Regions from separate parts of the Kitasatospora sp. NPDC057015 genome, predicted to be linked through region 3. Evidence: riboswitches for the same ligand, from Rfam matches in the RefSeq annotation. Region 3 holds a riboswitch; each other region holds the start of a gene.

What was found. Region 3 has a riboswitch for S-adenosylmethionine ahead of ACFTWP_RS36310 (aminotransferase class V-fold PLP-dependent enzyme). Riboswitches for the same ligand answer to the same signal wherever they lie in the genome.
Region 1: another riboswitch for S-adenosylmethionine. It lies ahead of ACFTWP_RS02925 (putative leader peptide); the one in region 3 lies ahead of ACFTWP_RS36310 (aminotransferase class V-fold PLP-dependent enzyme).
Region 2: another riboswitch for S-adenosylmethionine. It lies ahead of thrC (threonine synthase); the one in region 3 lies ahead of ACFTWP_RS36310 (aminotransferase class V-fold PLP-dependent enzyme).
Region 4: another riboswitch for S-adenosylmethionine. It lies ahead of ACFTWP_RS32680 (ABC transporter substrate-binding protein); the one in region 3 lies ahead of ACFTWP_RS36310 (aminotransferase class V-fold PLP-dependent enzyme).

The regions. Positions count from the first base shown of each region.
Region 1 is NZ_JBHUSG010000002.1:271,092-278,421, reverse strand. Features, by position in the region: gene ACFTWP_RS02945 (DUF1996 domain-containing protein) at 1-212, shown strand, start outside; gene ACFTWP_RS02940 (hypothetical protein) at 316-897, shown strand; gene ACFTWP_RS02935 (LacI family DNA-binding transcriptional regulator) at 1,063-2,115, shown strand; gene ACFTWP_RS02930 (antitoxin) at 2,313-2,513, shown strand; SAM riboswitch class IV at 2,768-2,880, shown strand; gene ACFTWP_RS02925 (putative leader peptide) at 2,911-3,006, shown strand; gene ACFTWP_RS02920 (AAA family ATPase) at 3,164-6,319, shown strand; gene ACFTWP_RS02915 (SDR family NAD(P)-dependent oxidoreductase) at 6,598-7,330, shown strand, end outside.
Region 2 is NZ_JBHUSG010000003.1:237,207-244,536, forward strand. Features, by position in the region: gene groL (chaperonin GroEL) at 1-1,559, opposite strand, end outside; gene ACFTWP_RS04330 (cold-shock protein) at 1,951-2,154, opposite strand; gene ACFTWP_RS04335 (MoaD/ThiS family protein) at 2,827-3,105, opposite strand; gene thrC (threonine synthase) at 3,135-4,436, opposite strand; SAM riboswitch class I at 4,454-4,585, opposite strand; gene ACFTWP_RS04345 (glucosyl-3-phosphoglycerate synthase) at 4,765-5,784, shown strand; gene ACFTWP_RS04350 (trehalose-6-phosphate synthase) at 5,826-7,295, shown strand; gene otsB (trehalose-phosphatase) at 7,279-7,330, opposite strand, start outside.
Region 3 is NZ_JBHUSG010000060.1:13,854-21,183, reverse strand. Features, by position in the region: gene ACFTWP_RS36330 (NYN domain-containing protein) at 1-447, opposite strand, end outside; gene ACFTWP_RS36325 (hypothetical protein) at 697-954, opposite strand; gene ACFTWP_RS36320 (rhomboid family intramembrane serine protease) at 1,162-1,980, shown strand; gene ACFTWP_RS36315 (Lrp/AsnC family transcriptional regulator) at 2,072-2,353, shown strand; gene ACFTWP_RS36310 (aminotransferase class V-fold PLP-dependent enzyme) at 2,407-3,789, opposite strand; SAM riboswitch class IV at 3,840-3,957, opposite strand; gene trpD (anthranilate phosphoribosyltransferase) at 4,144-5,220, opposite strand; gene ACFTWP_RS36300 (hypothetical protein) at 5,495-5,920, opposite strand; gene ACFTWP_RS36295 (heme-copper oxidase subunit III) at 6,371-6,991, shown strand; gene ACFTWP_RS36290 (c-type cytochrome) at 7,181-7,330, shown strand, end outside.
Region 4 is NZ_JBHUSG010000047.1:45,535-52,864, reverse strand. Features, by position in the region: gene ACFTWP_RS32690 (hypothetical protein) at 1-401, shown strand, start outside; gene ACFTWP_RS32685 (Gfo/Idh/MocA family protein) at 880-1,803, shown strand; SAM riboswitch class IV at 2,008-2,118, shown strand; gene ACFTWP_RS32680 (ABC transporter substrate-binding protein) at 2,345-3,985, shown strand; gene ACFTWP_RS32675 (ABC transporter permease) at 3,982-5,061, shown strand; gene ACFTWP_RS32670 (ABC transporter permease) at 5,062-6,084, shown strand; gene ACFTWP_RS32665 (dipeptide ABC transporter ATP-binding protein) at 6,077-7,330, shown strand, end outside.

The sequences.
Region 1 (7,330 bases), on a different contig from region 3:
CGGTGAACACCGCGAACATGTCTCAGCTCCACCTGTCCAGTGGACGGGGCTTCTCCTTCCACTACGACTTCTTCAACGCCTGGGAGGCGCCCACGCTCGCCGCGATGGTGAACCACTGCATCGTCGGTGGACTCCAGTGCGACCCGCGCGGCTACGACCAGAACCAGCCCGCCAAGGGCGCCGTGCTCAACGCGCAGTACCTGCTCCCCTGACGGTCCCCACCGCCCGACCCGTGCCCGCGACCGCCCCCGCTCCGGCGGGGCCGGTCGTGGGCACGGCCCGTACCGCGGCCCCACCCGCTCCGAAGGAGACCTCATGACCACCCGGCCCCGCCGGCCGCTGTCACGGGCCGCCGCCGTGCTCCTGCTCTCCCTGGCCGCCGCCTGCGGCGCACCGGCCGGGCCCGGCGCGGGCCCGGCGCCGACCACGGGCGCCGCCGCGCCCGGTACCGCCGGGGGCGTGGACCTCGGCCCCTCGCCCGCCGCCCTGATGGTCTGCGCGGGCAGCGTGCCCACCCAGCTGGCCGGGGCCTTCGGCACCGAGACCACGACCCCGCCCAGCGGGACCTGGGCACAGCACCTGTACACCTGCACGTACGCCTACCCCGAGGGCACGCTGCTGCTCACGGTGAAGGAGCTGGCCGACCGGGCCACCGCCGGCGCGCACTTCGAGGGCCTGCGCGGCAGTGCCGGGCCGGTGACGACCGTCGACGGCCTCGGCGAGGCCGCCTTCACCCGGGCGGACGGCTCGACGGTGGTGCGCAAGGACGACTTCGTGCTGACGGTCGACGTGCACGGGCTCCCGGAGCGTTTCGGGAGGCCGCCGCGGAGCCGGCCGAACGTCTCGGTGACGGTCGCGACCACCGTGATGATCTGCTGGAAGGAGCACGTCGCGTGACGGGAAACGTTTCCCGGCGGGCCCGTACCGGGGCTGTCCGGGCGCATTCCGGTGCCGGAGCGCGCTCCGGCGCTGCCCGCCCGGGCCCGATCGGCTCCGGAGGAACGGCTCCGAGCTGTGACTTTCATGGATAGAGCGCTCTCCCATCGTGCTATAAAAGTCACCATGAGCGAAGCCCTCCGGTCCGCCGTCAACCGGTCCACGACCCTGGAGGACGTGGCCCGGGTCGCGGGCGTCTCCCGGGCCACCGTCTCCCGGGTCATCAACGGCATCCGCAACGTCGACCCCGCCATCCAGGAGAGCGTCCGACTGGCGATCGCCAGCACCGGGTACGTGCCCAACGGCGCCGCCCGCTCGCTGGTCACCCGGCGGGCCGGGGCCCTGGCGCTGGTCGTCTCCGGCGCGGGCGCCGAGGCGGACGGCCAGGCCGGTACCGAGGTCTTCACCGACCCCTTCTTCGGGCGGGTGGTCAGCGGGGTCTTCACCGCGCTGCGCCCGCAGGGCCTGCACCCCGTGCTGATGCTCGCCGACGCCCCCGAGGCCCGCGAGCAGGCCCTCGCCTACCTGCGGCAGGGCAACGCGGACGGCGCGATGGTGGTCTCCACCCACGCCGAGGACCCGCTGCCCGCCCTGCTGCTGGAGGCCGGTGTCCCCACGGTGCTGTTCGGCCGGCCCGACAGTCCGCTGCCGATCAGCTGCGTCGACCTCGCCAACCGGGACGGCGGCCGGCTGGCGGCCGACCACCTGCACGCCCGGGGCTGCCGCCGGGTGGTGACCATCGCCGGCCCCTCGGACGTCCGGGCGGCCCGGGACCGGCTGGCCGGCTTCCACGACGCGATGGCCCGCCACGGGCTGCCGTACCTGCCGCACGCCGAGGCGGACTTCACCCAGGCCGGCGGCGAGCGGGCGATCACCCGGCTGCTGATCGAGCACCCGGACGTGGACGGGGTGTTCGCCGCCAACGACCTGATGGCGCAGGGCGCGCTGGCGGTGCTGCGCGACCACGGGCGGCGGGTCCCGGAGGACGTGGCGGTGGTGGGGTTCGACGACAGCAGCGCGGCCACCGCGGGCCGGCCGCTGCTGACCACCGTCCGCCAGCCGGTGGAGGAGATGGCCGCGGAGATGACCCGGATCCTGCTCGACCACATCGCCCGGCCCGAGCGCGGCGCCACCTCGGTGATCTTCGAGCCCTCGCTGGTGGTCCGGCAGTCGGCCTGAGGGCGCGCGCGGGGGCGCCCGGCCGGGCCCGCCATGGGCGGAGGGCGGCCGGAGTGCGGGGAAACGGGCTGGTCGGCGGCCTTCCGCCGGGGGTGCCGGCGGACCGCGGGCCGGGGCGGCGCAGCCCGCCGGGATGCCGATTCCGGATCTCGTGTCGACCATGGACGTAGTTGGTCACCGAAGACGGAGGTCACATCATGTCCATGCTCGACAAGCTCAAAAGCATGATGAAGGGGCACGAGGACACCGCGCAGAAGGGGGTCGACAAGGCCGGCGACATGGTCGACGACAAGACCGGCGGCAAGTACAGCGGCCACGTCGACACCGCTCAGCAGAAGATCAACGACCAGCTCGGCAACCAGTCGATGCCCGGCGAGGACCAGCCGCCGCAGCCCTGACGGCACGGACGTCGGTGCCGCGGGCGCCGTACCCACCCGCTCCCCCCGCCGGCCCCGCCGGCGGGGGACGAGTGGTGCCCGGGCGGCTCCTGCCCCGAGCGGCCGGCACCTCGGGCCCGGGTCGCCGTGGGCTCGTGCTCCCCCGCCCGCCGGGATGGTCGGCCGTGTTACCGGCGGGTCAAAGCCCTGTTGCGTGACAGGGCGTGACCGAACATCGATTGACGGGGCCGTTCGGGCATTCGTACACTCGCAGCGGCGAAGAATGTCAGCTTTGGGCCCCGGCCGGCTGACTGGCAACCCTCCACTGTGGCGGGGTGCCGCCGGGGATAAGCCGGGTGGCATGGGTGTCATGCCGCAAGCACAGGTGCCCCGGCTACACAGGGGGATGGAGACGGTCATGCAGCGCGTGCACGGCAGCCGTGCCGTTCAGCTCAGACTGGTGGCCAGGCTGGCCGTCGACCTCGTCCGCAGTGCCAGCTCACTCTGTCGTTGAGGCCACTCGGCCGCACCCCGTAGAGGGTCGCGGTCCGGTTCGCGCGTCATGCCCACGGGCCCTGTCGGGCCACTGACGCACCTCGTTTCCGGCCTCTCGTACGACGGGTAGCGCAGCGTTGCGCGGCCCGGTCGTGCGCCCTGCTCCAGGAGAGCGGATGCTCACGTCCCCCGCGCGCCCCGCGCGTCCTGTCCATAGATCCGAACTCTCAGGCCGTGACGGCGAGTTGCGGCTTCTTCACGATGCCCTGGACCGCTCGCTGCGCGGCCGGGGCGGCGTCGTCGCCCTGGGCGGAGCAGTGGGGACGGGCCGCACCGAACTGCTGCACGCCTTCTCCGACACCGCCGCCGACCACGGGGTCCGCGTGCTGTCGGCGGCCGGATCGCCGCTGGAGCGGGACTTCCCGTTCGGGATCGTCCACCAGCTGTTCCAGAGCGCCGGACTCGACCCGGCCGCCGACGCCGAGGCCGCACGCCTGCTGGACACCACCGCGACCCCGGCCGACGACGGCAGCCCCCGGCTCACGCCCCGCGCGCTGCACGGGCTCTGCTCGCTGATCCTGAGACTCGCCGAGCGGGTGCCGCTGCTGCTCGCCGTCGACGACCGCCAGGACGCCGACGCCCGCTCGCTGGAGTTCCTGCTCTACCTGGTCCGGCGCACCCGCACCTCGCGGGTGCTGACGGTGCTCGGCTCGCGCGAGACCATGACGCCGCCGAACCCCTTCTTCGAGGTCGAACTGGCCAGCCAGCCGCACCACGAACGGCTCCGGCTCGCCCTGCTGCCGGCCGGCCTGATCAGCGACCTGCTCCGCGAGCGCTTCGGCGCGGATGCCGCACTGCGCCTGACGGCCGAGGCGCACACGCTGACCGGGGGCAACCCCCTGCTCGTCCAGGCCCTGCTGGCCGACCAGGAGGCCGACGGGGCACGGCACGAGCTGGTGGTGGGGGAGAACTACCGGCGGGGGCTGATGAACTGCCTGCACCGGATGGACCCGCTGGCCCTGCGCTACGCCCGCGGCGTGGCCGTGCTCGGCCGGGCCGCCGAGCCCGAGCTGCTGGCCGAACTGCTTCTGCTCGCACCGCAGTCACTGCCCCGGGCGTCCTACCTGCTGCACTCCGCCGGGCTCTTCCGGGACGGCGGGTTCCGTCACCAGACGGCCGGCGGGGACCTGCTGGCCGCCATGACCCCGGAGGAGCTGGCGGCGCTGCACCACCGGGCGGCCCTGCTGCTGCGGGCGTCCGGCGCACCCGCCGCGGTGGTGTCGGAGCAGCTGCGCGCGGCCGAAGGGCACGTCCGGGCACCGTGGGCGGTGCCGGCGCAGCCGGCCGCCGGCCTCGGGGAGGCGCTGGAGGAGGTGCTCAGCGACTGCGACCCGGGCGAGCCGGCCGGCTGGGCGGAGCTCTGGGCACCGGGCGGGACGGCACCGACCGTCCCGCACCGGGCTCCGGGGCATCCGCTCCTCCAGCGGCAGGCCCCCGAACACCCGGACCGGGTCGGCGCGTTCGCCGCCCACCCGGATCCGGTGCACCCGGCGATGCCGCCCGCCGCCACCGCGTGGCCGGCCGGCGCCGAGCCGCCCGCGTCGTCCCCGGCCGCGTCGCCCCTGGCCGCGCGGGTGTTCAGCGCGGAACCCGACCCCCAGGGGCCGTTCACCCAGGGGCCGTTCACCGCGGAGCAGTACAGCGCGGAGCAGTACACCGTGGAGGACTTCACCGCCGGGCAGTTCACCGCCGGGCCGGACGCCGTCGGGCCCGACACCACCGAGCCGGCGCCGTCCGGCCCCGTCCCCCTCACGGCGCTGCCGTGGGTGACCGGCCCGGCATCGGCCGCCGAACCCGGGCCGGCGGAGCCCGTGCAGATCCAGTGCGTGCCCTGGCTGCCCGGTACGGAGGAGGAGTCCGCCGAGGCGGACGTACGGCGCCGGCTGAAGGCCGTCCGCTACCTGTTCTGGCACGGTCGGGTGGGGGAGGGCATGGCGGCCCTGGAGCGCTTCGAGGCGGAACAGCCGCCCGGCGCCGAGCCGGCGGGCCTGCGCGAGCTGCGGGCCTGGCTCGGGTACTGGTTCCGCTCGCTGTTCCCGCAGCCGGTGCCCCAGCCGTCCGCCGGCCGCCCCGGGGAGGACGGACTGGGCGTCCTGGCCGGGCTGCTGGCCGGGCTGCCCCCGGAGGAGCTGGTGCTCAGGGCGGAGCGGATCCTGCGCGACGGGCGGCTCGGCGGGGGCTCGGTGGAGTCGCTCACCTCCGCCCTCACCGTGCTGGTGTACGCGGACCGCTCGGACCGCGCGGCCCGCTGGTGCGAGCCGATCGCCGCCCGGACCGCCACCGCCAACTGCAGCTCCACCTGGCACGCGCTGTTCTCCGCGCTCCGCGCCGAGGTCTCCCTGCGCCAGGGCGACCTGCGCACCGCCGAGGAGGCCGCCCGGGCCGCGTTCGCCCGGATCCGCCCGGAGGGCTGGGGCGTGGCGGTGGGCTACCCGCTCGCCACGATGATCGCCGTACGGACCGCGCTCGGTCGGCACGACGAGGCCGCGCGGTACCTCACCGTCCCCGTGCCGGCGGAGACCTTCCGGACCCCGGCCGGGCTGCACTACCTGGACGCCCGGGGCAACCACCTGCTCGCGGTCGGCCGGCCCGAGGAGGCGCTCGCCGACTTCCGGGCCTGCGGCGAGCTGATGGCCGGCTGGGACATCGACCACCTGCCCGGTCTCGTCCCCTGGCGGATCGGCGCCGCCCGGGCCGAACTGGCGCTGGGGCGGCGGCAGTCGGCGCTCGTGCTGGCCGACCGGCAGCTGGCCGCCCTCGGGCCGGCCGGGAACGTCCGGGTGCGCGGGATGGCCCTGCGGATCCGGGCGGCCGCCGGGGAGCCGGTCGAGCGGACCGCGCTGCTGGAGCAGGCCGTCACCGCTCTGGAGACCGCCGGCGACGGCGCACAACTGGCCGCCGCACTGGGCGAACTGAGCGCCGCCCACCGGGCCGAGGGCGACCCGGGCCGGGCCCGGCTCGCCGAGCGGCGGGCCGGCGGCGGGCCCGGCGGGCCGTACGGCGCCCACCCGGACGGGCCGCTGCCGCCGCCCGCCGGACCCTGGGGGTACCACCCGGCCGAACCGCCCGCGGCGGACCGGCTGAGCGACGCCGAACGCCGGGTCGCCGAGTTGGCCGCGCACGGGTTGACCAACCGCGAGATCGCCCGGAAGCTCTACATCACCGTCAGCACGGTGGAGCAGCACCTCACCCGGGTGTACCGCAAGCTCGGCGTGCGGCGGAGGGTCGACCTGCGCTACTCCCCCTACCTCGGATCGGAGTTGGCCGGGTAGCGGGTAGCGGGTAGCGGGTTGTGGGTAGCGGGTCCCGGGCCGCGGGCTGCGCGCGGACCGGGTGACCGGGCGCGGCCGCACCCCGGCATCCGGACGCGCGGGCGCACCGTCCGACCGGGTGCGGAGCACACCCCGGAGACGGGAGGAGGAGCGGGCCCCGGCGGCCCCCTAGGAGGCCTAGGGGTTTCGCAGGGGCCCGCTAGGGGTTAGCCGCCCAGGGCCGGAAAACCAGACTGGGGAGCGCCGGAAGAACCCTTTCTCAGAGGTGGAAGCTCACGATGGCGCGCCAGGAACAGTTGCACCCGTCCTTGCCGGAGAACGTGCTCGCGACAGCGACCGCCGTCATCGGATCGGCGTGCCGGCTGCCCGGAGCAGCGGACACGCAGGCCTTCTGGCGACTGCTGGACGAGGGCGCCGACGCGGTCGGGACCTTCCCTCCCGGGCGGTTCGCCGAGGGCGAGCGGGCCCGCGCCGGCGGGTTCCTCGACCAGGTCGACGGCTTCGACCCCGAGTTCTTCGGCATCTCACCCGCCGAGGCCGCCGCCGCCGACCCCCAGCAGCGGCTGGTGCTCGAACTGGCCTGGGAGGCCCTGGAGGACGCGGGCGTGCTGCCCCGCACCCTGGCCGGCCGCCCGGCCGGCGTCTTCGTCGGTTCGATCGCGAGCGACTACGCCACCCTGGTGGCCCAGGCACCCGCCGCCGTCACCCGGCACACGCTGACCGGCCTCAACCGCGGCCTCATCGCCAACCGGATCTCCTACGCGCTGGACCTGCGCGGTCCGAGCCTGACCGTGGACTCGGCGCAGTCCTCCTCGCTGGTCGCCGTACACCTGGCGTTGGAGAGCCTGCGCAGCGGCGAGTCCGAACTCGCGCTGGTCGCCGGGGTGAACCTCAACCTCGCGCCGGACAGCACCCTGACCGTGGACCGCTTCGGGGCGCTGTCCCCCGACGACCGCTGCTTCACCTTCGACGCCCGGGCCAACGGCTACGCCCGCGGCGAGGGCGGCGTGC
Region 2 (7,330 bases), on a different contig from region 3:
TCGGCGATGACGGCCTCGGTGGTGAGGAAGAGCGCCGCGATGGAGGCGGCGTTCTGCAGCGCCGAGCGGGTGACCTTCGCCGGGTCGATGATGCCCGCGGCGATGAGGTCGACGTACTCGTTGGTGGCGGCGTTCAGGCCGTGACCGGCGGGGAGGTTGCGCACCTTCTCCACCACGACACCGCCCTCGAGGCCGGCGTTGATCGCGATCTGCTTGATCGGGGCCTCCAGCGCCACGCGGACGATGTTGGCACCGGTGGCCTCGTCGCCCTCGAGCTCCAGCTTGTCGAACGCGACCGAAGCCTGCAGCAGCGCGACGCCACCACCGGCGACGATGCCCTCCTCGACGGCGGCCTTCGCGTTGCGGACGGCGTCCTCGATGCGGTGCTTGCGCTCCTTGAGCTCCACCTCGGTGGCCGCGCCGGCCTTGATGACGGCCACGCCGCCGGCCAGCTTGGCGAGGCGCTCCTGGAGCTTCTCGCGGTCGTAGTCCGAGTCGCTGTTCTCGATCTCGGCGCGGATCTGGTTCACCCGGCCGGCGACCTGGTCGCTGTCGCCGCCACCGTCGACGATGGTGGTCTCGTCCTTGGTGATGACCACCTTGCGGGCGGTGCCCAGCAGGTCGACGCCGGCGTTCTCCAGCTTGAGGCCGACCTCCTCGGAGATGACGGTGCCACCGGTGAGGATGGCGATGTCGCCGAGCATGGCCTTGCGGCGGTCACCGAAGCCCGGGGCCTTGACGGCGACGGACTTGAAGGTGCCACGGATCTTGTTCACGACCAGGGTCGACAGGGCCTCGCCCTCGACGTCCTCGGCGATGATGACCAGCGGCTTGCCGCTCTGCATGACCTTCTCCAGCAGCGGGAGGAGGTCCTTGACCGAACCGATCTTGGAGTTGGCGATCAGGATGTAGGGGTCCTCGAAGGAGGCCTCCATCCGCTCCAGGTCGGTGGCGAAGTACGCCGAGATGTAGCCCTTGTCGAAGCGCATGCCCTCGGTGAGCTCGAGCTCCAGACCGAAGGTGTTGCTCTCCTCGACGGTGATGACGCCTTCCTTGCCGACCTTGTCCATCGCCTCGGCGATGAGCTCGCCGATCTGGGTGTCGGCGGCGGAGATGGAGGCGGTGGAGGCGATCTGCTCCTTGGTCTCCACGTCCTTGGCCTGGGCGAGCAGCTGGTCCGAGACGGCCTTGACGGCCTTCTCGATACCGCGCTTCAGGGCCATCGGGTTGGCGCCGGCGGCGACGTTGCGAAGGCCTTCCTTGACCAGGGCCTGGGCCAGGACGGTGGCGGTGGTGGTGCCGTCGCCAGCGACGTCGTCCGTCTTCTTGGCGACCTCCTTGACGAGCTCGGCACCGATCTTCTCGTACGGGTCCTCGAGCTCGATCTCCTTGGCGATGGAGACACCGTCGTTGGTGATCGTGGGGGCGCCCCACTTCTTCTCAAGGACGACGTTGCGACCCTTGGGGCCGAGCGTCACCTTGACAGCGTCGGCAAGCTGGTTCATCCCGCGCTCAAGGCCGCGGCGAGCTTCCTCGTCAAACGCGATGATCTTTGCCATGTGAAGTGGTCCTCCGAGACGGCGGTGAATGCTCGGACCGGAAGGTGCCCGCGACGGACGGCCCTGGTGTGCGGGGGTCCTTTCCCCTACCGCTCCCGGGGGCCTCACCGACCCGGTCCGTTGTCACTCTCAAGCTGTGAGTGCTAACGCCAATGATTAGCACTCCGGCATGGCGAGTGCAAGCCCCACCCACGATCCGGCCGGGCGCGTCGCCCCGCCCGCGCCGCTCCCGCGGCCCCCGCCGCCCGCCGGGCCGCCCGCCGACGCCTCCGATACGCACGACCCGGGCCGGACATGCCGACGGGCCCGTACGACTCACGTCGTACGGGCCCGTCGGTCGAAGCGGATCACCAGCCCGTGGGCCGAGCCGAGGCTCCTGGGTCCGGAAGGGTCAGACCGCCGCGCGGACCATGTCCGCCTGCGGGCCCTTCTGTCCCTGGGAGATCTCGAACTCGACCCGCTGGCCCTCCTCGAGGGTGCGGTAGCCGTCCATCTGGATCGCGCTGTAGTGGACGAACACGTCCGCACCACCGTCGACCGCGATGAAGCCGTAGCCCTTCTCCGCGTTGAACCACTTGACGGTGCCCTGAGCCATTCCGAACTCCCCTAGTGCTGTGCTGGCCCTTCACGGATCCCGCAGGTCGCGGGCCCGGGTCTGGTTTGAGGCCGGCCCGGGGAACCCCCCCTGAGCGCAGCCGTGCACGCCGCAGCCGCCCGCCATGGGCCACCGGACGGTGGTCGTCGAGCGGGTGAATGCGTCGATCGCGGCTGAATGTATCCGTATCGAAGCCCTCTGCAACAGGCCCAGCCAGCGGGAATTCGCGGCAGCCGTCGAGGCGCAATACGGGATGCATGCGGAGAAATTCGGCATATCACGCCGGGCATAGCGGACGAATGCCGCAAATAGCGGCCGGAATTCTGACGCCTGCCTGACATCTTTCACGGGCACGACATGTGAGCCGGTCTCAGCGGCCGGACGGGACACGAACGTGCGGGGCGCCCACGGGGGCGGCGATCGGCTGGCGGGGGAGGGGGCCCGGTCATCAGCTGTCCGACACTTTACTCCGCCTCGGACGGCCGAATTCCCACCCCAACGCGGCGAGCCGCCTTCACGACCGGAGAATTGAATTCCGGACACGAAGGCGGCTCGGTCCACCGGCGCCCCGCCGGCCCTCCCGGGGCGACCGGGGAAGGCGGGACGGAGCGGCCCGGCGGACGGGACCTGCGGGGCCGCGCCGGCGGGTGCCGGCGCGGGCGGCGGGGGCGGTCAGCAGCCGCCGGCCACCGCGGGGATGATCGACACGCTGGCGCCGTCCTTGATCTCGGTTGCCAGGCCCTCGGCGAAGCGCACGTCGTCGTCGTTGACGTAGATGTTGACGAAGCGGCGCAGCTTGCCGGTGTCGTCGAGCACGCGGGCGGCGATGCCCGCGTGGTTCTTCTCCAGGTCGGCGATGACCTCGGCGAGGGTCGCGCCCTCGGCGGCCACCTCGGCGGCGCCGCCGGTGTAGGTGCGCAGGATGGTCGGGATGCGGACGTTGGCGCTCATGGCGGTGGCTCTCCTAGCGTGATGGGGGATCAGGCGGACGCGAGGCCGGCCGACCGGAAGGACTCCAGCGTCGGGCGGATGGTCACGGTCAGACCGGCGTCGGCCACCGCGTCCAGGGTCTTGAGACCGTCGCCGGTGTTGATCGCGACCGTCTCCTTCGCCGGGTCCAGCTGCCCGGTCTCGACCAGCTTCTTCAGCACGCCGATGGTCACCCCGCCCGCGGTCTCGGCGAAGATGCCCTCGGTCCGGGCCAGCAGCTTGATCGCCTCGACCACCTCGGCGTCGGTGACGTCCTCGACGGCGCCGCCGGTGCGACGGGCGATGTCGAGCACGTACGGGCCGTCCGCCGGGTTGCCGATGGCCAGCGACTTGGCGATGGTGTTCGGCTTGACCGGGCGGATCACGTCACGGCCCGCCTTGAAGGCGGCCGACACCGGGGAGCAGCCCTCCGCCTGGGCGCCGAAGATCCGGTACGGGCGGTCCTCGACCAGGCCGAGCTTGATCAGCTCCTGCAGCCCCTTGTCGATCTTGGTGAGCTGCGAGCCCGACGCGATCGGGATCACGATCTGCTCCGGCAGGCGCCAGCCCAGCTGCTCGCAGATCTCGTACGCCAGGGTCTTGGAACCCTCGCCGTAGTACGGCCGCAGGTTGACGTTGACGAAGCCCCAGCCCTCGCCGGCCGGGTCGCCGATCAGCTCCGAGCAGAAGCGGTTCACGTCGTCGTAGTTGCCCTCGATGCCGACCAGCTCGCCGCCGTACACCCCGGCCATGACGACCTTGCCCTGCTCCAGGTCGTGCGGGATGAACACGCAGGACTTGAACCCGGCCCGGGCGGCCGCCGCGCCCACCGCGCCGGCCAGGTTGCCGGTCGACGAGCACGAGAGGGTGGTGAAGTCGAACGCGCGGGCCGCCTCGATGGCGCAGGCCACCACGCGGTCCTTGAACGAGTGCGTCGGGTTGCCCGAGTCGTCCTTGACGTGCAGCTGCGCGGTGAACCCGAGCTCGCGGCCCAGGTTGTCGGCCTTCACCAGCGGGGTCCAGCCCGGGTTCAGGTTCGGCTTGGAGGCGACGTCCGCGGGGACGGGCAGCAGCGGGGCGTAGCGCCAGATCGACGCCGGGCCGGCCTCGATCCGCTTGCGCAGCTCGTCCGCGCCGGCCGAGCCGAAGTCGTACGCGATCTCCAGCGGGCCGAAGCACTCCAGGCACGCGAAACTCGGGCCGAGCGGGAAGCGGGTGCCGCACTCGCGACAGGAGAGTGCGATGGCGGGGCCGAGGTCGACGGAGTCGGTCACGTCTGCGGCGCCGGAAGCGTTGGTCGCGGTGATAGCCATGATGGCGGAGGCCTCTCTCCTCATCTTCCCCGTGACGCGGGCGCGCCACAGGACGGAATTGGCACCTGTCCCGCCGGGCCGCGAAACGGCCGTGCGAGAAGGTTGCCGGGACGTCGACGGGCCGTTCCCTCAGTCCCTCTGGATGAGCTCTGTGAAGTTGTGGTCCTGCGCAGCGGGCGACCCCGGCGTGCGAAGGTCTAAGCGCTGTACGAAGACTGTATCCGAAGGCGTCAACCGTGAAGCGGTCCGTCCGCCACGCGAGATGCCCGACCGACGCGAAGTGCCCCACCGACGCGCGCCATCGAGGGCGCCCACCAAGGAGTGTGCCGTGCCTGCCGAGCTGCCCCCCGCGCTTCTCCCGGAGGTGGCCTCCTGGCTGCGCCGCCGGTCCTGGAGCGCGGCCGACCGACCGGTGCGCGACCTGCTCGCCGCCAAGGAGGCGGCCGGCCGGGCCGGCACGATCAGCGTGGTGCTGCCCGCCCTGGACGAGGAGTCCACGGTGGGCGCCATCGTCTCGACGATCCGCCGGGAGCTGATGGAGCGTCTCCCGCTGGTCGACGAACTGGTCGTGGTCGACTCCGGTTCGGCGGACCGCACCGCCGAGGTCGCCGCCGGCGCCGGCGCGCGGGTGGTGCACCGGGACGCGATACTCCCCCGGCTGCCCGCCGAACCCGGCAAGGGCGAGGTGCTGTGGCGCTCCCTGCTGGTCACCTCGGGCGAGATCGTCTGCTTCGTGGACGCCGACCTGCGCGAGTTCGACCCCGCCTTCGTGTCGGGGATCGTCGGCCCGCTGCTGACCGATCCGGGCATCCAGCTGGTCAAGGCGATGTACGACCGCCCGTACGAGCTGCCGGGCGCCGGCGAGGGCACCGTCGACCCGATCGGCGGCGGCCGGGTCACCGAGCTGGTCGCCCGCCCGCTGCTCAACCTGCACTGGCCGGAACTCGCCGGTTTCGTGCAGCCGCTCGGCGGGGAGTACGCGGCCCGGCGCTCGCTGCTGGAGCGGCTGCCCTTCCCCACCGGCTACGGCGTGGAACTCGGCCTGCTGGTGGACGCCCTGGAGACGGCCGGGCTGGACGCGCTCGCCCAGGTCGACGTGGGGGTCCGCCACCACCGGCACCAGGACAGCCAGGCGCTGGGGAGGATGGCCGCGACCATCTACCGCACCGCCCTGGAACGCCTCGACCGCACCCACCGGCTCAAGGCCTCCGCGGACCTGGTGCACCCGCTGCTCACCCAGTTCACCCGGACCGGCGGGGGCTTCACCGCCCGCACCCACCCGGTCGGCGCGCTGGAGCGGCCGCCGATGCACACGGTCGCGGAGTATGTGAGCCGTCACACCGCGTGAAGGGACGTTTGGGGGCGCCGGACCACGGCAAGGTTCCCATCATGGGCGATCTCACGACGGCACGTTCGAGTACGACCGGAAGCGCCCCCGTCCTGGTGGCGTCCAACCGCGGTCCGGTGTCCTTCAGCCGACGCGAGGACGGCGGCCTGGACCTGCGCCGCGGCGGCGGCGGCCTGGTCTCCGGGCTCTCCGCCATCGACGACCCCTCGGCGGTCTGGGTCTGCGCGGCGCTCGGCGACGCCGACCGGACGGCGGCCCGGCAGGCCCCGGACGGCCGGCTCGACCGCGCCGGGCACGACGTCGGCGGACAGGCCGTCCGGATGCTGGACATCGATCCCGACACCTTCGCCCGGGCCTACAACGGGGTCGCCAACTCGACCCTCTGGTTCGTCCACCACCTGCTCTACGCCACACCGACCGAACCGGCCTTCGACGCCGGGTTCCGCACCGAGTGGCAGGCGTACGAGGAGTACAACACCGCCTTCGCCGACGCGCTCGCCGCCGAGGCCGCCCCGGGCGCCGCCGTCCTGGTGCAGGACTACCACCTGTCCCTGGTGCCCGCGCTGCTCCGGGCCCGCCGCCCCGACCTGCGGATCGGCCACTTCTCGCACACCCCGTGGGCGCCGCCGGACTACTACCGGATGCTGCCGGACGACGTCGCCGAGGCCGTGCTCACCGGCATCCTGGGCGCCGACCGGGCCGGCTTCCTGACCCGCCGCTGGGCGCTCGCCTTCGCGGACTGCTGCGCCGACCTGCTCGGCGCCGAGGTCGACCGCGAGGCGCTCACCGTCACGCACGCGGGCCGCACCACCGCGCTGGGCGTGCACGGTCTGGGCGCCGACGCCGACTTCCTGCGCGAGCGCTCGCACCGGCCCGACGTCGAGGAGCGGCTGACCGCCCTGCGGGCGGCCGTGGGCGAGCGCCGCACGATCGTCCGGGTGGACCGCACCGAGCTGAGCAAGAACATCGTCCGCGGCCTGCTGGCCTACCGGCACCTGCTGCGGACCAGGCCCGAGTGGCTGGACCGGGTCGTGCACGTCGCCTTCGCCTACCCCTCGCGGACCGACCTGGCCGAGTACCGCGCGTACACGGCCTCGGTCGAGCGGATCGCCGGGGAGATCAACGAGGAGTTCGGCACCGACACCTGGCAGCCGCTGATCCTGCACGTCAACGACGACTTCCCGCGGTCCCTGGCGGCCTACCGGCTGGCCGACGTGGCGCTGGTCAACCCCATCCGGGACGGCATGAACCTGGTCGCCAAGGAGGTCCCCGTGGTCTCCGACGCGGGCTGCGCCCTGGTGCTGTCCCGGGAGGCGGGCGCGCACGCGGAACTCGGCGAGGACGCGATCAGCGTCAACCCGTACGACGTGATCGCCACCGCCGAGGCACTGCACACCGCCCTCACCATGCCCGCCGCCGAGCGCACCGAGCGCACCAAGCGGCTGGCCGCGGCGGCCACCGCGCTGCCGCCGCAGCAGTGGTTCCTCGACCAGCTCAACGCACTGGGCTGAGGCTCCCGCCGAGCCGCCGCACCAGCAGCTCCAAC
Region 3 (7,330 bases):
CCGCCGGGCCGGGGTGAACTTGGCGTACTGGCGCAGCGACAGCGGGAGGTCGGCGATCGGCAGGCCGCCCAGCGCGTCGGCGGCGATGCCGACCACCCGGCGGCGCACGCCCTCCGGCAGCGGGCGGTCCAGTTGCTCGCCCGCGCGCTCGCCGGCGCCGTCCCCGTCAGTGGCGTCCGCGTGGACGTGGGCGTGCGCCTGGGCGGCGTCGTCCCGCTCGCCGGTGCCCGCGTCGTCGATCGCGCCCGGGTCCGCGTCCGCCGAGCCGTCTACCGTGCCCGTGCCCGCCGGGGCGCCCCCGTCCGCGTCCTCGGTGCCGGCCGGGACGCCCTCGACCGCGTCCGGGGGCCGCGCGTCCACAGCGGGCGGCTGCCCCTGCGGTCCGGCGGGCTCCCTCGCTGCGTCCACCACGTCCTCGGCTCCGATCCTGTTCTGCGGGGTGCTCACGGCCCACTGCCGCTGCCCTGAAACTCACCGCTCTCTGCAATTGTCCCTGTACGGTGCCCCGCACCGCGCCACGCCACACTCCGGGCGGGCGGGCGCCGGTCGGGCCCCCCGCCGGGCCCGGGCCGGGGGCGGGGCCGCCGGGGGGGCCCCCCGGCGCGGGCCCAGGGCGGGGCGGCGGGGGCGGCCCCGGGGCGCCGGCGGGGCCCGGGCAGGGTGCCGGGGCCGCGGGCGGGCCGACCGGCCGCTGCCTCAGGCCTGCTCGGCGGCCTCGGCCTCGGCGCCCGGACGGTCCACCAGCTCGACCTGGTCGACCGCGTTGCACCAGCGGCAGCGCACCGACTCGACGGTCTCGGCCAGCACCTCGGTCTCCTCGACCTTGGACTCGCCCGCCAGGTCGAAGTGCAGGTACTCGACCACCCTCGCGGTCCGGGTCACGTCGAAGCGGGTCAGGTTGCCGCACAGCGTGCAGCGCCAGCGGGTCTCTGCGGTCAGGGCGGGGACGGTCATCGGGGGGTCCTCTCGGCGGTTCCCTGGTCTGGGCGGGAGGCGCTCCCCCCGGAGCCCGGCGTCGGCGGCGGGAGGCGGGGAATGCCCGCCCCCCAGCCTATTGCCTGGGGCCTGCGCACCCGCCACCGGTCCGGATCATGCTCCGCGGTCACCCACACGCAGTACGGGCCGGTGTCGCCGCCGCACGGCCGAGGAATGCTCACCCTCATGGCGATCCCGGTCCTCGACCCCACCGGCGCGCGGGACGGGCGCCCGGCCGTCCCCGTCCCCGTGGTCACGTACGCCCTGATCGCCCTCAACACGCTGGTGTTCCTGCTCGGCCCGGCAGCCGGTCTGAACCCGCTGTACGGCTCCGGCCAGGCCCGGGTCTGCGCCGAGCAGCGCTACGAGCAGCGGTGGGGGGTGATCCCGGCCGAACTGCTGGAACACCGCCCGCTGGAGGCCGGGCGGATCGTCCAGCCCGAGTCCTGCGTGCTCGCGCCCACCCCGGGCAAGTCCCCGGTGCTCTCGGTGCTCAGTTCGCTGTTCGTGCACGCGAGCTGGCTGCACCTGGTGGGCAACATGCTCTTCCTCTACGTCTTCGGCGCCGGCGTGGAGGAACGGCTCGGGCGGGCCCGCTTCGTCCTCTTCTACCTGACGGTCGGCGCCCTGGCGACGTACGGCTACGCGATCGCGGAGGTGCACTCGGCCGACTCGACCCGGGTGCTGGTCGGCGCGTCGGGGGCGATCGCGGGCGTCCTCGGCGGCTACCTGCGGCTGTACCCGAAGGCCAGGGTGACCACGCTGGTGCCGCTGCTCCTCTTCCTGCCGCTGCGCTTCCCGGCCTGGCTGGTGCTCGGTCTCTGGTTCGCGCTGCAGTGGTGGTCGGTGCGCTCGGCCGGGTTCGCGGGCACCGAGCGGCCGCCGGGCTGGACGAGCGTCGCGTACCTGGTGCACGTGATCGGCTTCGCCGCGGGCTTCCTCTTCACCTGGGCCGCGCGGGCCGCCGCCCGCCGGGGCCCGGTGGGCCCGCCCGCCACGGGCTGAGGACGCGGGCCGCCAGGGCGCCGGTCGGCGGCGCGCTGACGCCGGGCGGGGCGGCGGCTACGCTGACGACACCCCACAAAGGAGCAGCAGAGTGATCACCGCCATCGTCCTGATCAAGACCAGCGTCGACCGCATCCCGGAGATCGCCGAGGCGATCACGGCCATCGAGGGTGTCAGCGAGGTCTACTCGGTGACCGGCGGCTACGACCTGGTGGCGATGGTCCGGGTGCGCAGGCACGACGATCTGGCCGACGTGATCCCCGGTCAGCTCAACAAGGTGCCGGGAGTGGCGCACACCGAGACCCAGATCGCCTTCCGCACGTACTCCCAGCACGACCTGGAGGCGGCGTTCGCCCTCGGCCTCGACGAGTAGCCGGGCCGGCCGGTGCCGGCGCCAGGGCCGGCACCGGTGCCGCGGGCGCCTGGTCAGCCGGCCCGGCGGGTGTCCGCGACGCAGCGCCCGCCCTCGCTGCGGTAGTTCCAGGCCGCGCCCTCGGTGACGAGCTCGCGGACCGCGGTCAGGAACCGGTCCACGTGCTCGTCCGGGGTGCCGGCGCCGAAGCTGACCCGGATCGCGTTCAGGCTGCGCTCGCCGGGCAGCGAGGCCTCCGGCGCGCCGCACTCCGACGGCGGGGCCTCCTCGCCGCCGAGCAGGGTGCGCACCAGCGGGTGGGCGCAGAACAGGCCATCGCGCACGCCGATGCCGTACTCGGCGGAGAGCGCCGCCGAGAAGTGCGAGCTGTTCCAGCCCTGGACGACGAAGGAGAGCACGCCCACCCGGGCGACGTCGGTGAGCAGCGGGGTGTCACCGAACAGGCTGAGCACCCGGACCTCGGGGATCTCGGCCAGGCCGGCCTTGAGACGGGCGATCAGCTGCTGCTCGCGGGCCTCCAGCGCGTCGAAGCCGGCCTCGGTCAGCGCCCGGCAGGCGGAGGCCACCGCGTAGGCGCCGATCACGTTCGGGGAGCCGGCCTCGTGCCGCGCCGGGCCGGAGTGCCACTCGACGGCGACCGAGCCGTCCACCTCGCGTGCGACGGTGCGGGTGGCACCGCCACCGGCCAGGTACGGCTCGGCGGCGTCCAGCCAGTCGCTGCGGCCGGCCAGCACCCCGGAGCCGAACGGCGCGTACAGCTTGTGTCCGGAGAAGGCGACCCAGTCGACCCCGAGCTCGCGGACCGAGACCCGGTGGTGCGGGGCGAGCTGCGCGGCGTCCAGGACGACCCGGGCGCCGTGGCGGTGGGCGGTCTCGGTGAGCTCGGCGACCGGCCACAGCTCGCCGGTGACGTTGGAGGCGCCGGTGACGCAGAACAGCTTCGGGCCCTCGCCGGCGCCGGCCAGCGCCTCGTCCAGCGCGGCGACGGCGTCGGCGTGCGAGCGGGGGGCGCGCAGGTAGCCGACCTCCAGGCCGTCCCGGCGCCAGGGCAGCAGCGACGCGTGGTGCTCGGTCTCGAAGACGAAGACCCGGGTGCCGGCCGGCAGGGCGCCCGCCAGCAGGTTCAGCGAGTCGGTGGTGGCGCGGGTGAAGACCACCTGGTCGCCGTCCCGCAGGTCGAGGAACTCCTCGACGGTGCGGCGGCTCTGCTCGAACAGGTCGGTGGAGAGCTGCGAGAGGTAGCCGGCGCCGCGGTGCACGCTGCCGTAGTAGGGGGCGTACGCGGCGACGTCGTCCCAGACCCGCTGGAGCGCCGGGGAGCTGGCGGCGTAGTCGAGCGCGGCGTAGCCGACCTTCTCGCCGTTGGCCAGCGGGACCTGGACGTCCTGGCCGAGGACGGCGAGCGGGGCGCAGAGTTCGGTGGTGGTCACGGACATGTTGATGCACTCCTCTGAGGTAAGGACCCCGGGAGTGCGACTGTGCCGGTGGTCCGCGCTTGCCACGCGGACGGTCTGCCGCGCGGCCCGGTCCTCACCCAGGGCACCCCGCCACGGACGGAGGGTTGCCGGACAGCAAGCTGGGGCTTGTCGCTGTCACTCATGACCTGGCGAAAACTCTAGGCGGCGCCCGCCTGGTGGTCAAACAACAGTCCGCCATGTGGACAGGCCCGCCCGGCGCGGGGGCACGGCGAAGGCCCGCGGAGCACGGCTCCGCGGGCCCGGTGCGGTGATCGCCGCCGGCCGCCCGGCGGCACGCGCGGCTCCGGAGCCCGGCCGGCGCCGGACACCCGCTCAGCGGCGGGCGGTGGCCTCGGCCCAGTGCTTCAGCACCGACTGGGCCGCGCCCGAGTCGACGGCCGCGGCGGCGCGGACCATGCCGGCCGCGAGCTGCTCGGCGAGCGGGGCCTCGGTGAGGTCCAGGGCGACCAGCGCGGCCGCGGTGTTCAACAGGACGGCGTCCCGTACGGGCCCGCGCTCGCCGGCCAGCAGCCGGCGGGCGACCTCGGCGTTGTGGGCGGCGTCGGCCCCGCGCAGGGCCTCGATGCCGACCAGCTCGATGCCGACGTCGCGCGGGTCGAAGGAGGTCTCGGTGACGACCCCGCCCTTCACCAGCCAGACCCGCGAGGTGGTGGAGATGGTCAGCTCGTCCAGGCCGTCGTCACCCCGGAAGACCAGGGCGGTGGCACCCCGGCGGGCCAGCACGCCGGCGATCAGCCCGGCCAGCCGGGTGTCGAAGCAGCCGATGGCGTGCGCGTCCACCCGGGCCGGGTTGGTGAGCGGGCCCAGGATGTTGAAGGCCGTCGGCACCCCGAGGTCACCGCGGGCGGTGGCGGCGTGCCGCATGGCGGGGTGGAACCTGGCGGCGAAACAGAAGGTGAGGCCGACCTCCTCGGCGATCTCGGCGACCCGTCTGGCACTGAGGTCCAGGTTGATGCCGAGCTTCTCCAGCACGTCCGAGGAGCCGCTGGAGGAGGAGGCGGCGCGGTTGCCGTGCTTGACCACCTTGGCGCCGGCGGCCGCGGCGACGATGGCCGACATGGTGGAGATGTTGACCGTCTTCGCGCGGTCCCCGCCGGTGCCGACGATGTCGACGGCCGGGCCGGGGATGTGCAGCGGCTCGGCGTGCTCGTACATCGCGGCCACCAGGCCGGTGATCTCGTCGACCGTCTCACCCTTGGCCCGCAGGGCCACCATGAAACCGGCCACCTGCGCGGGGCTGGCCGCGCCGCTCATGATCTGGTCCATCGCCCAGGCGGTGTCGTCCTGGGTGAGGTCCTCGCCCCTCAGGAGTGCCGACAGGAGGTCCGGCCAGGTGCGGACCACCTGCACGGGGTCGTTGCCGCCGTTCGCAGGGTGCGCGTTCACCATGGCCGACTCCAGCTCTCGTCAGTGTCACCGGAAGGGCTCCGGAAACAAGGAGGCCAGCCTATCCAGCGGCGCACCGGGCCCGCCCCCGTCGCCGCTCCCCTTCTCTAGTACTGAGACGAGCCACCGGTGCCGCGACGACGCACCGGCACCGGGACGGGCCGCTCCCACCGGGAGGGGCCCCGGCCCCGACCTGAGCGCACGGGAGCGGGCGACGGCCGGGCGGGCGCCCCGGGCTCCCGCCCGGAGCGCCCGGGGTGCCGGGCCGCCGGGGCCGTCAGCGGGCGGCCGGGGTCCGGCCCGCGATCCGGTTGCGGAGCAGGGTGGCGGCGGCCTCGGCCAGCGCCACCGGGTCCACCGGGTGGGAGATGGCGGCGTCGGCCCGGCTCCAGGCGGCGAGCCAGGAGTCCTGCGGCCGGCCGATCAGCACCAGCACGGGCGGGCAGCCGTAGATCTCGTCCTTGAGCTGGCGCCCCAGGCCCAGCCCGCCGGCCGGGACGGCCTCGCCGTCCAGCACGCAGAGGTCCACGCCGCCCTTCTCCAGTGCGCGGAGCACCGCGGGCGTGGTCGCGCACTCCAGGTAGTCGAGTTCGGGGAGGTCCGCGGCCGGGCGCCGGCCGAGGGCCGTCCGCACCTGCTCGCGGGTGTTGCGGTCATCGCTGTAGACGAGGACGGTGAGCGTCTCGTCGGTCGTGTGCGCCATGGGGCCCTGCTCCCTCAGATGTGATCCGGACCACGTCCACCTCTTCCGGATGCTACTCCCGATCACCCGCCGTGGAGCCCCTCCCGCGCGATCCGGTGGCGGAGCGCTCCGCGTCCGGTTGCGGACGGACCCGGCCCCCTCCCTTCCAAGGCGACGCGCTGGACCGTCATCCGCCTGGACGCGCCGCGTCACCCTCGCGCGCACAGACCACCCGTACGGCGGACCCGCTAGCCGACCCCACGGGCCCGCGGGGTCGGCGACACGCAGGGCAAAGGAGTGCTCGACCCCCTTCAGGGGGCGCCGGACGGCCCGAACAACCGTCAGAAAACGGACATAGTCGCGCCGACCGGGCTGGCCGGGGCCCTGTCGGCCCCCAACGGGGCATATCGCACGCACCGGACACTCCGAGGGACACCCCCCGGCGTGAAGACGGAATAAGGGACCGACATAATGTCCGTCGTGGCGACAGCAACAGCAGTAGAAACCGGGCACGCGCACGGATCGGTCAACCGGCCGAACATGGTCAGCGTCGGAACGATCGTCTGGCTGAGTTCCGAGTTGATGTTCTTCGCGGCCCTCTTCGCGATGTACTTCACTCTCCGCTCCGTGAAGGGGGCGGAGTTCTGGAGCGAGAAGGCGCACGCGCTCAACGTGCCCTTCTCCTCCGTCAACACCACGATCCTGGTGCTCTCCTCGCTGACCTGCCAGCTCGGCGTCTTCGCCGCCGAGCGCGGTGACGTGAAGAAGCTCCGGTCGTGGTTCGTCATCACCTTCGTGATGGGCGCGATCTTCATCGGCGGCCAGATCTTCGAGTACACCGAGCTGGTCACGAAGGACGGCCTGTCGCTGTCCTCCGACCCGTACGGCACGGTGTTCTACCTGACCACCGGCTTCCACGGTATGCACGTGACGGGCGGTCTGATCGCCTTCCTGCTGGTCCTGGGGCGCACGTACGCTGCCAAGCGCTTCACGCACGAGCAGGCCACGGCCGCCATCGTGGTGTCGTACTACTGGCACTTCGTCGACGTCGTGTGGATCGGCCTGTTCGCGACCATCTACCTGATCAAGTAACCAGCTGATCAGGTCGCTGGCCGCCGGCCGCGAGGGCGCCCTCACCGGCGACGACCCCTGCTGGCCGGTGAACGACGCACCCACCGACCGACCGCGCGCGCAGCCCTAGACAGGCAGCCTGCCGTGCCGGCCAGACCGGCCGCCGGGCGCACCCACCAGTCGACCAGATCCTGACACCGGGGTTATTCCGTGAAAAAGCTCTCCGCACGACGGCGCCACCCACTGGCGGCGCTGGTCGTTCTACTTCTCGCCCTGGCGGCCACCGGGGGGCTGTACGCCGCGTTCGCGCCCGCCGAGAAGGCGCAGGCCGACACCGCCGCGCAGTCGCTCGCGATCGAC
Region 4 (7,330 bases), on a different contig from region 3:
ACGTAGAGCTTGCGGTCCATGAGGTGGACGTCCGACCAGTGCGGGGCGAGAACCTCACCGCGGCGCATGCCGGTGCCGAGCATGACCTCGAACAGGTCGGTCAGCTGGTCCGCGTACTGCTCTGCACCGTGCTGCAGGAAGGTCGCGGCCTGCTCGGGGGTCCGGCAGGTGCGCTCGGCTGCGCGGGGCTTGGGCGGCACGGAGTGCTTGGCCGGGTCGTAGCGCAGCCGCCACGACCGCACCGCAACGTTCAGCGCGTTGCGCAGGGTGGACACGGCCCGATGGACGGTGACACGCCCGCGCTGGGCCTTCAGCTGTGCGGTGACCCAGGCGCCGATGTGCTCCGGGCGCAGGCCGAGGGGCCGGAGGTGGCCGAAGGCGGGCAGGATGAGCGCGCATGAGCGCCGTGGGCGAAAACGGACGTCTATGTACGAAGCAAAAGCTGACGATGCCTCAGGTGCGAGGGGATCCGCAATTGGCGAGACGCGGATGACTCCTCTAATTCGCCTGCAAATAAGAGTGGTTGAGCAACAAAAAGTCGAGACGCTGAAATCTCGACTATCGGCAATAGTTGAACCCCTTAACTCGGGGGTCAAGGGGTCTTCGCTCCTGTGGGTCTCGATAACAGGTCGGCGTTCCAGGCTGGAGGAGAAGAGCTCAGTACGCATGATCGGACATCGCGCAGGCGAGCATGCCTGTCGATCGGCACTGTCGGTCGAGGTGTGGAGTCTGGTCGAGCGTCCCAGGGGGGTGGTCCGTGCGGTGCGGCGTGTCGGTGGTTGAGGATTTCTCGGCCCTCGGGTGGGGGCTCGGCGGCGGGGGATCTGTCCCGCATAGGGTGGGGCCAGTCGATGATCGTGCGCACCAATAGGAGACCCGATGAGCCCCACCCCTGCCCCCGACGCCCTGCTCCCGGTCGCGGTGATCGGTCTCGGGGACATCGCGCAGAAGGCCTACCTCCCGGTCCTCACCGCACTGCCCGGTCTGGACCTGCGGCTGATGACCCGTGACCGGGCGAAGCTCGACCGGATCGGCGACGCGTACCGTCTCGACCACCGCTACACGGACCTCGGCGACCTCATCGACAGCGGCGTGCGCGCCGCCTTCGTCCACGCGGCGACCGACCAGCACGTGCCGATCGTCGAGCGGCTGCTGACGGCGGGCATCGACGTGTACGTGGACAAGCCGCTCGATTACACCATCGCGGGTGCCCGGCACCTGGTGGACCTTGCGGAGAAGGCCGGCCGCTCCCTGATGGTGGGTTTCAACCGCCGTCATGCTCCCTCCTATGTCCAGGCGAAGGAGCGTCCGCGTGACCTGATCGTCCTGCAGAAGAATCGCGAGGGTCTGGCGGAGGCTCCTCGGTCGCTGGTCTATGACGATTTCATTCACGTGGTGGATTCCTTGCTGTTCCTGGTGCCGGGCGAGGTCGAGCACGTGGACGTCCGCTCGCGGGTCCGCGGCGGCCTGCTGGAGCATCTCGTCCTGACGCTCGCGGGCGACGGTTTCACCGCGCTCGGGATCATGAACCGGATGTCCGGTTCCACCGAGGAGATCCTGGAGGTCTCCGGCAGCGACTCGAAGCGCGAGGTCCACAACCTCGCCGAGGTCATCGACCACCGCGGCCAGCCCACGGTCCGCCGCCGGGGCGACTGGGTGTCCGTCGCCCGCCAGCGCGGCATCGAGCAGGTCGTGCTGACCTTCCTGGACGCCGTCCGGGCCGGCAAGACCCTCGATGCCCGCGACGCGCTGCGCACCCACGAGCTGTGCGAGCTGATCGTCGAGCGGATCGAGTCGGCCTGAGCCGGCGGCGGGCTCGGCCGGTCGGGGCAGCCCCGACCGGCCGAGCCCTGGCCGATCGCCGGCCGATGCGTGTCCGAAGGCGCCCCGAGGTCCCACGACCGGCCGGTGGAGCGGCCACCGGCCGGGGGCGGATGGGCGCCCGCCAAACAGGGTGCCGTGGACAGGCATTGACGCCGGGTTACCCGGTGATCTACGGTTCCAGCGCGCCACGAGTTCCGGTGTCCAAGCCCTGGCTGGCCGGACGGCAACCCCCCTGACGCGGCGGGGTGCTCCAGGTGAAGGCACGGCGGACATCCCGTTCCGCAAGCGCGATCGCAGCGGCCGCAGGGCCGGCTGCCAACACCAGGAGGTCGGTATGCGGCTGTTTCGCCGTCGCCACATCGACCTGTTGCTGGTCTCCAGCGCGCTCTGTCGTCACTGACCACCGTACGGCCCGACGGCCGGACGATCCCGGTGACCGACCTCTTCGCGACAGGCCACGCCCGACCCCGGGCCCCCGGCCTGCTCGCGTCCATCACGCGTGCTGGAGCAGCGAATTCCCATGTCTACTTTCACCGGCTCGGCCGGACAGTCCTTCCGTGTCCTCTCCCTCGGCACCGCGGTGCTGGTGGCCCTGACCGCCTGCACCAGCGCCCGGAGCGGGTCCGGCGACGGCGGCGGTTCGGCGAAGGCCCTCGTCATCGGGACCACCGACCAGGTGACCGGCCTCGACCCGGCGGGCTCCTGGGACGCGGGGTCGGGCACGATCGAGAGCGAGGTGTACGCGACCCTGCTCACCGCGAAGAACGGCTCCTCGGACGTGTCGCCGGACTTGGCGGCCGGCATCGCGCTGACCGACCCGACCACCTACACGGTCACCCTGAAGCCGGGCCTCAAGTTCGCCAACGGACACGAACTGACCTCCTCGGACGTCAAGTTCAGCTTCGACCGGCAGCTGAAGATCGCGGACAAGAACGGCCCCTCCTCGCTGCTGTACAACCTCCAGTCGGTGGCCGCGCCGGACCCGACCAAGGTCGTCTTCACCGTCAAGTCGGCCAACGACACGCTGTTCCCGCAGATCCTCTCCACCGCGGCCGGCTACATCGTGGACGAGGAGGTGTTCCCCGCGGACCGGATCCTGGAGGACGCGGCCGTCATCTCGGGCCAGCCCTGGAACGGTCCCTACGCGATCGGCAGCTACGACAAGAACTCGCTGGTCTCCTTCACCGCGAACAGCGCCTACCAGGGCCAACTGGGCACCCCGAAGACGAAGAACGTCCAGCTCAAGTACTACACGGACGCCAGCAACCTGAAGCTCGACGTCCAGCAGGGCACCATCGACGCGGTCTACCGCACGCTGCCCACCACCGACCTGCAGGACCTGTCCACCAAGCAGGGGATCGTGGTGCACACCGGCTCCGGCAACGGCATCCGGTTCATCGTCTTCAACCTCAAGACCCAGCCCTTCGGTTCGGCCACCCAGCAGGCCGACCCCGCCAAGGCGCTGGCGGTCCGCCAGGCCGTCGCGGACTCGGTCGACCGGGCCCAACTCGCCTCGCAGGTCTACAAGAACACCTTCCAGCCGCTCTACACCTCCGTCCCCGACGGCATCACCGGCGCCACCCCCGCCCTCAAGTCGATCTACGGCGACAAGCAGGGCGGCCCGGACAAGGCCGCGGCCGCGCAGCGGCTGGCGGCGGCCGGGGTGAGCACCCCGGTGGCCCTCAACCTGCAGTACAACACCGACCACTACGGCTCCTCCTCGGCGGACGAGTACGCGCTGGTCAAGACCCAGCTGGAGGCCACCGGCCTGTTCAAGGTGAACCTCCAGTCCACCGCCTGGGCCCAGTACGGCAAGGAGCGGGTCGCCGACCAGTACCCGCTCTACCAGCTCGGCTGGTACGCGGACTACCTGGACGCCGACAACTACCTCTCCTCCTTCTACGCCGACAACAACTGGGTCAACAACGGCTACAGCGACCCCGCGGTGCTGGCGCTGATCAAGCAGGAGGAGACCGAGACCGACCCGGGCAAGCGCACCGCGCTGATCAAGCAGGCGCAGGAGGCGACCGCCGCGGCGGTGCCGCTGGTGCCGCTGCTCCAGGGCTCCACCGCGATCGTCACCCGCAGCGGCGTCAGCGGCGTGCCGGACCAGCTCACCAGCGCGTACCAGTTCCGCTGGGCGGAGCTCGCGAAGAAGTGACCGTCCACACCCAGGACACCCCCGGCGCCGTCGGTTCGACCGGCGGCGCCGCCGGGTACGCCCTCACCCGCTACCTGATCGTCCGCTTCCTCCTCATAATCCCCACCGTCCTCGTCCTGGTCAGCCTCGTCTTCTTCCTGATGCGCGCCACCGGCGACCCGATCACCACCGCCTTCGGCGACCGGCTGACCCCGGACCAGCTGCACGCCAAACTGCACCAGGCGGGCTACGACCGGCCGCTGTTCACCCAGTACCTCGACTACCTGCGCGCCACCCTGACCGGTGACTTCGGCACCACGGCCACCGACAACCGGGCCGTGTCGGAGGTGCTGCGGAACTTCGGTGCGGCGACCGTCGAGCTGTCCTGCTACGCCCTGGTCGTCGCCCTGGTCGTCGGCCTGCCGCTGGGCATGATCGCCGCCTCCTACCGCGACCGCGCGCCCGACGTCGCCCTGCGGCTGTTCGCGATCCTCAACTACGCGACCCCGGTCTTCTTCCTCGGGCTGCTGCTGAAGCTGGTGTTCGCCATCTGGCTGGGCTGGTTCCCGGCCTCGGGCCGGGCGAGCATCGACGTCCAGCTCCAACTGCAGGACCAGACGAGCACCACCGGCGTGTACCTGGTCGACGCCCTCCGCAGCGGCGACGCGGGGGCCGTCACGGACGTGCTGAGCCACGCGGTGCTGCCCGGCCTCGCACTCGGGCTGCTGGTCGCCGGCGTGCTGCTCCGGCTGGTCCGGACGAACCTGATCGGCACCCTGTCCGCCGAGTACGTGGAGGCCGCCCGCTCCCGCGGGGTCGGCCGGCTCCGACTGGTGACCAGGCACGCCACCCGGCCGGCCCTGATCCCGGTCGTCACCGTGTTCGGTCTGCAGGTCGCCGGACTGCTCGGCGGGGCGGTGCTCACCGAGACCACCTTCGAATGGAAGGGCCTCGGCTACGAACTCGCCCACTACCTGACGGTCCGTGACTTCCCGGCCGTGCAGGGGATCGTGGCGCTCTTCGCCGTGGTCGTCGCGTTGACCAACTTCCTCGTCGACGTCGTCGCGGCGCTGATCGACCCCCGAGTGAGGTACTGAGTGGCGGACAACCTGCTCGTGCGGCCGGCCGCCGGGCCGCGCCGACGACGACTCCCGCTGCCCGGCGGGGCCCGCGGCAGCGTCGGGCTGCAGCGCGCGATGCTGCTGACCGGCGCCGCGCTGACCGGCCTCTTCCTCCTCGCGGCCCTCCTCGCCCCGCTGCTCGCACCCTACGGATACGCCCAACTGCGCAGCGGTACCGAGCTCTTCGGATCCCGGCAGCACCCGAGCGGCGAGCACCTGCTGGGTACCACCGTCGCCGGCTACGACGTCCTCTCCCGGACGCTCTGGGGCACCCGGACGGCGCTCGGCATCATCGTCGCGGCGCTGCTGCTGTCGGTGGTCGCCGGAGTCCTGCTCGGACTCGTCTCCGGGTACCTCGGCGGCCGGCTGGACCGGCTGCTGGTGGGGCTCGCCGACGCGATGTACGCCTTCCCCTCGCTGCTCCTGGCGATCGTCATGTCGATCGTGATCAGCGGCGGGCAGTCCAGCCTGTTCGGCGGCCTGGGTGCGGCGGCCTGCTCGGTCGCGGTGGCCTTCGTGCCGCAGTACTTCCGGGTGGTGCGGGCCGAGGTGGCCCGGGTGAAGGCCGAGCCGTTCGTCGAGGCCGCCCGGGTGATCGGCGCCGGCATGTGGCGGATCATGTTCCGGCACGTGCTGCGGAACTCGGTGCGCACCCTGCCGCTGATCCTCACCATCAACGCCTCGGAGGCCATCCTCACCCTGGCGGGCCTGGGATTCCTCGGCTTCGGGATCGAGCCCAACTCGGCCGCGGAGTGGGGCTACGACCTCAACCGCGCGGTGGCGGACGTCACTTCGGGGATCTGGTGGACCGCACTGCCACCCGGGCTCGGCATCGTCCTCACCGTGCTCGGGACGACACTGCTCGGCGAGAGCCTCACCGACCTGGCCGACCCCCGGCTGCGCCGCCGCCCCGGCCAGGGACGCACCCCCGCCCCGGCGGTACCGGCACAGGCGGCACCGGCACAGGTGGTACCGGACGGAGACCCCGGCAATGACTGACCTGCTGCGCATCGAGGACCTGCACATCTCCTTCAGCACCGACACCGGGTCGGCGCCCGCCGTCCGGGGTGTCGACCTGTCCGTGGCACCCGGCGAGGTGCTCGCCCTGGTCGGCGAGAGCGGCAGCGGCAAGACGGTGACCGCGAAGTCCGTCCTCGGCCTGCTGCCCGCCACCGCGTCCACCAGCGGCCGGGTACTCCTGGGGGACGGCCTGGCGGAGCCGACCGAGGACGTCCTGACCGCCTCGCCGGCCCGGCTGCGCGCCCTGCGCGGCTCGCATGCCGCCATGGTCTTCCAGGAGCCGTCCACCGCGTTGAACCCGGTGTTCACCATCGGCTGGCAGCTCGCCGAGGGGCTCCGGGCCCACGGGGTGCGGTCGAAGAGCGAGCGGCGGGCCCGGGCGATCGACATGCTCGGCCAGGTCGGCATACCCGAGCCGGCCGTCCGGGTCGACCACTACCCGCACCAGCTCTCCGGCGGCCAGAAGCAGCGCGCCGTCATCGCCATGGCCCTGGCCCTCGGCACCCGGCTGATCGTGGCCGACGAGCCGACCACCGCGCTGGACGTCACGGTGCAGGCCGAGATCCTCGAACTGCTGCACCGCTGCCGCACCGACTTCGGCACCGCCGTCCTGCTGATCACCCACAACATGGGCGTGGTCGCCGACCTGGCCGACCGGGTCGCGGTGATGAGTGACGGGCGCGTCGTCGAGGAGGCTCCGGTGCGCCGGCTCTTCGCCGCCCCGGCCCATTCCTACACCCGTGAACTACTGGCCGCCGTACCGGTCTTCGCCACCGCGACCGATTCGCTCCCGCGACCGTCGGCGGAGCCGGCCGTCGTGGCCGGAGCCGTCCCGGCGGGCACGCCCTCGGCGGAGCCCGTGGTCAGGGCCTCCGGGCTCACCGTCGACTACCCCGCGCGGCTGGGGAGCAAGGCCTTCCGGGCCGTCGACGGGGTCAGTTTCGAGATCCGCCCCGGCGAGGTGCTCGGCCTGGTGGGGGAGAGCGGATCCGGCAAGACGACGATCGGCCGGGCGGTGGCCGGCCTGGCCGGCGTCAGCTCGGGTGAACTGGACGTCCTCGGCGAGCCGCTGGCGTCCCGGGGCCGGCTGCGGCGGGCGCGCCGCTCCACGGCGGGCAGCCGGGCGGGGCAGATCGGCTTCGTCTTCCAGGACCCGGCGACCAGCTTCAACCCGCTGCTGACCATCGCCGACTGCGTCGGGGAGCCGCTGGCGGTCCACCGGCGC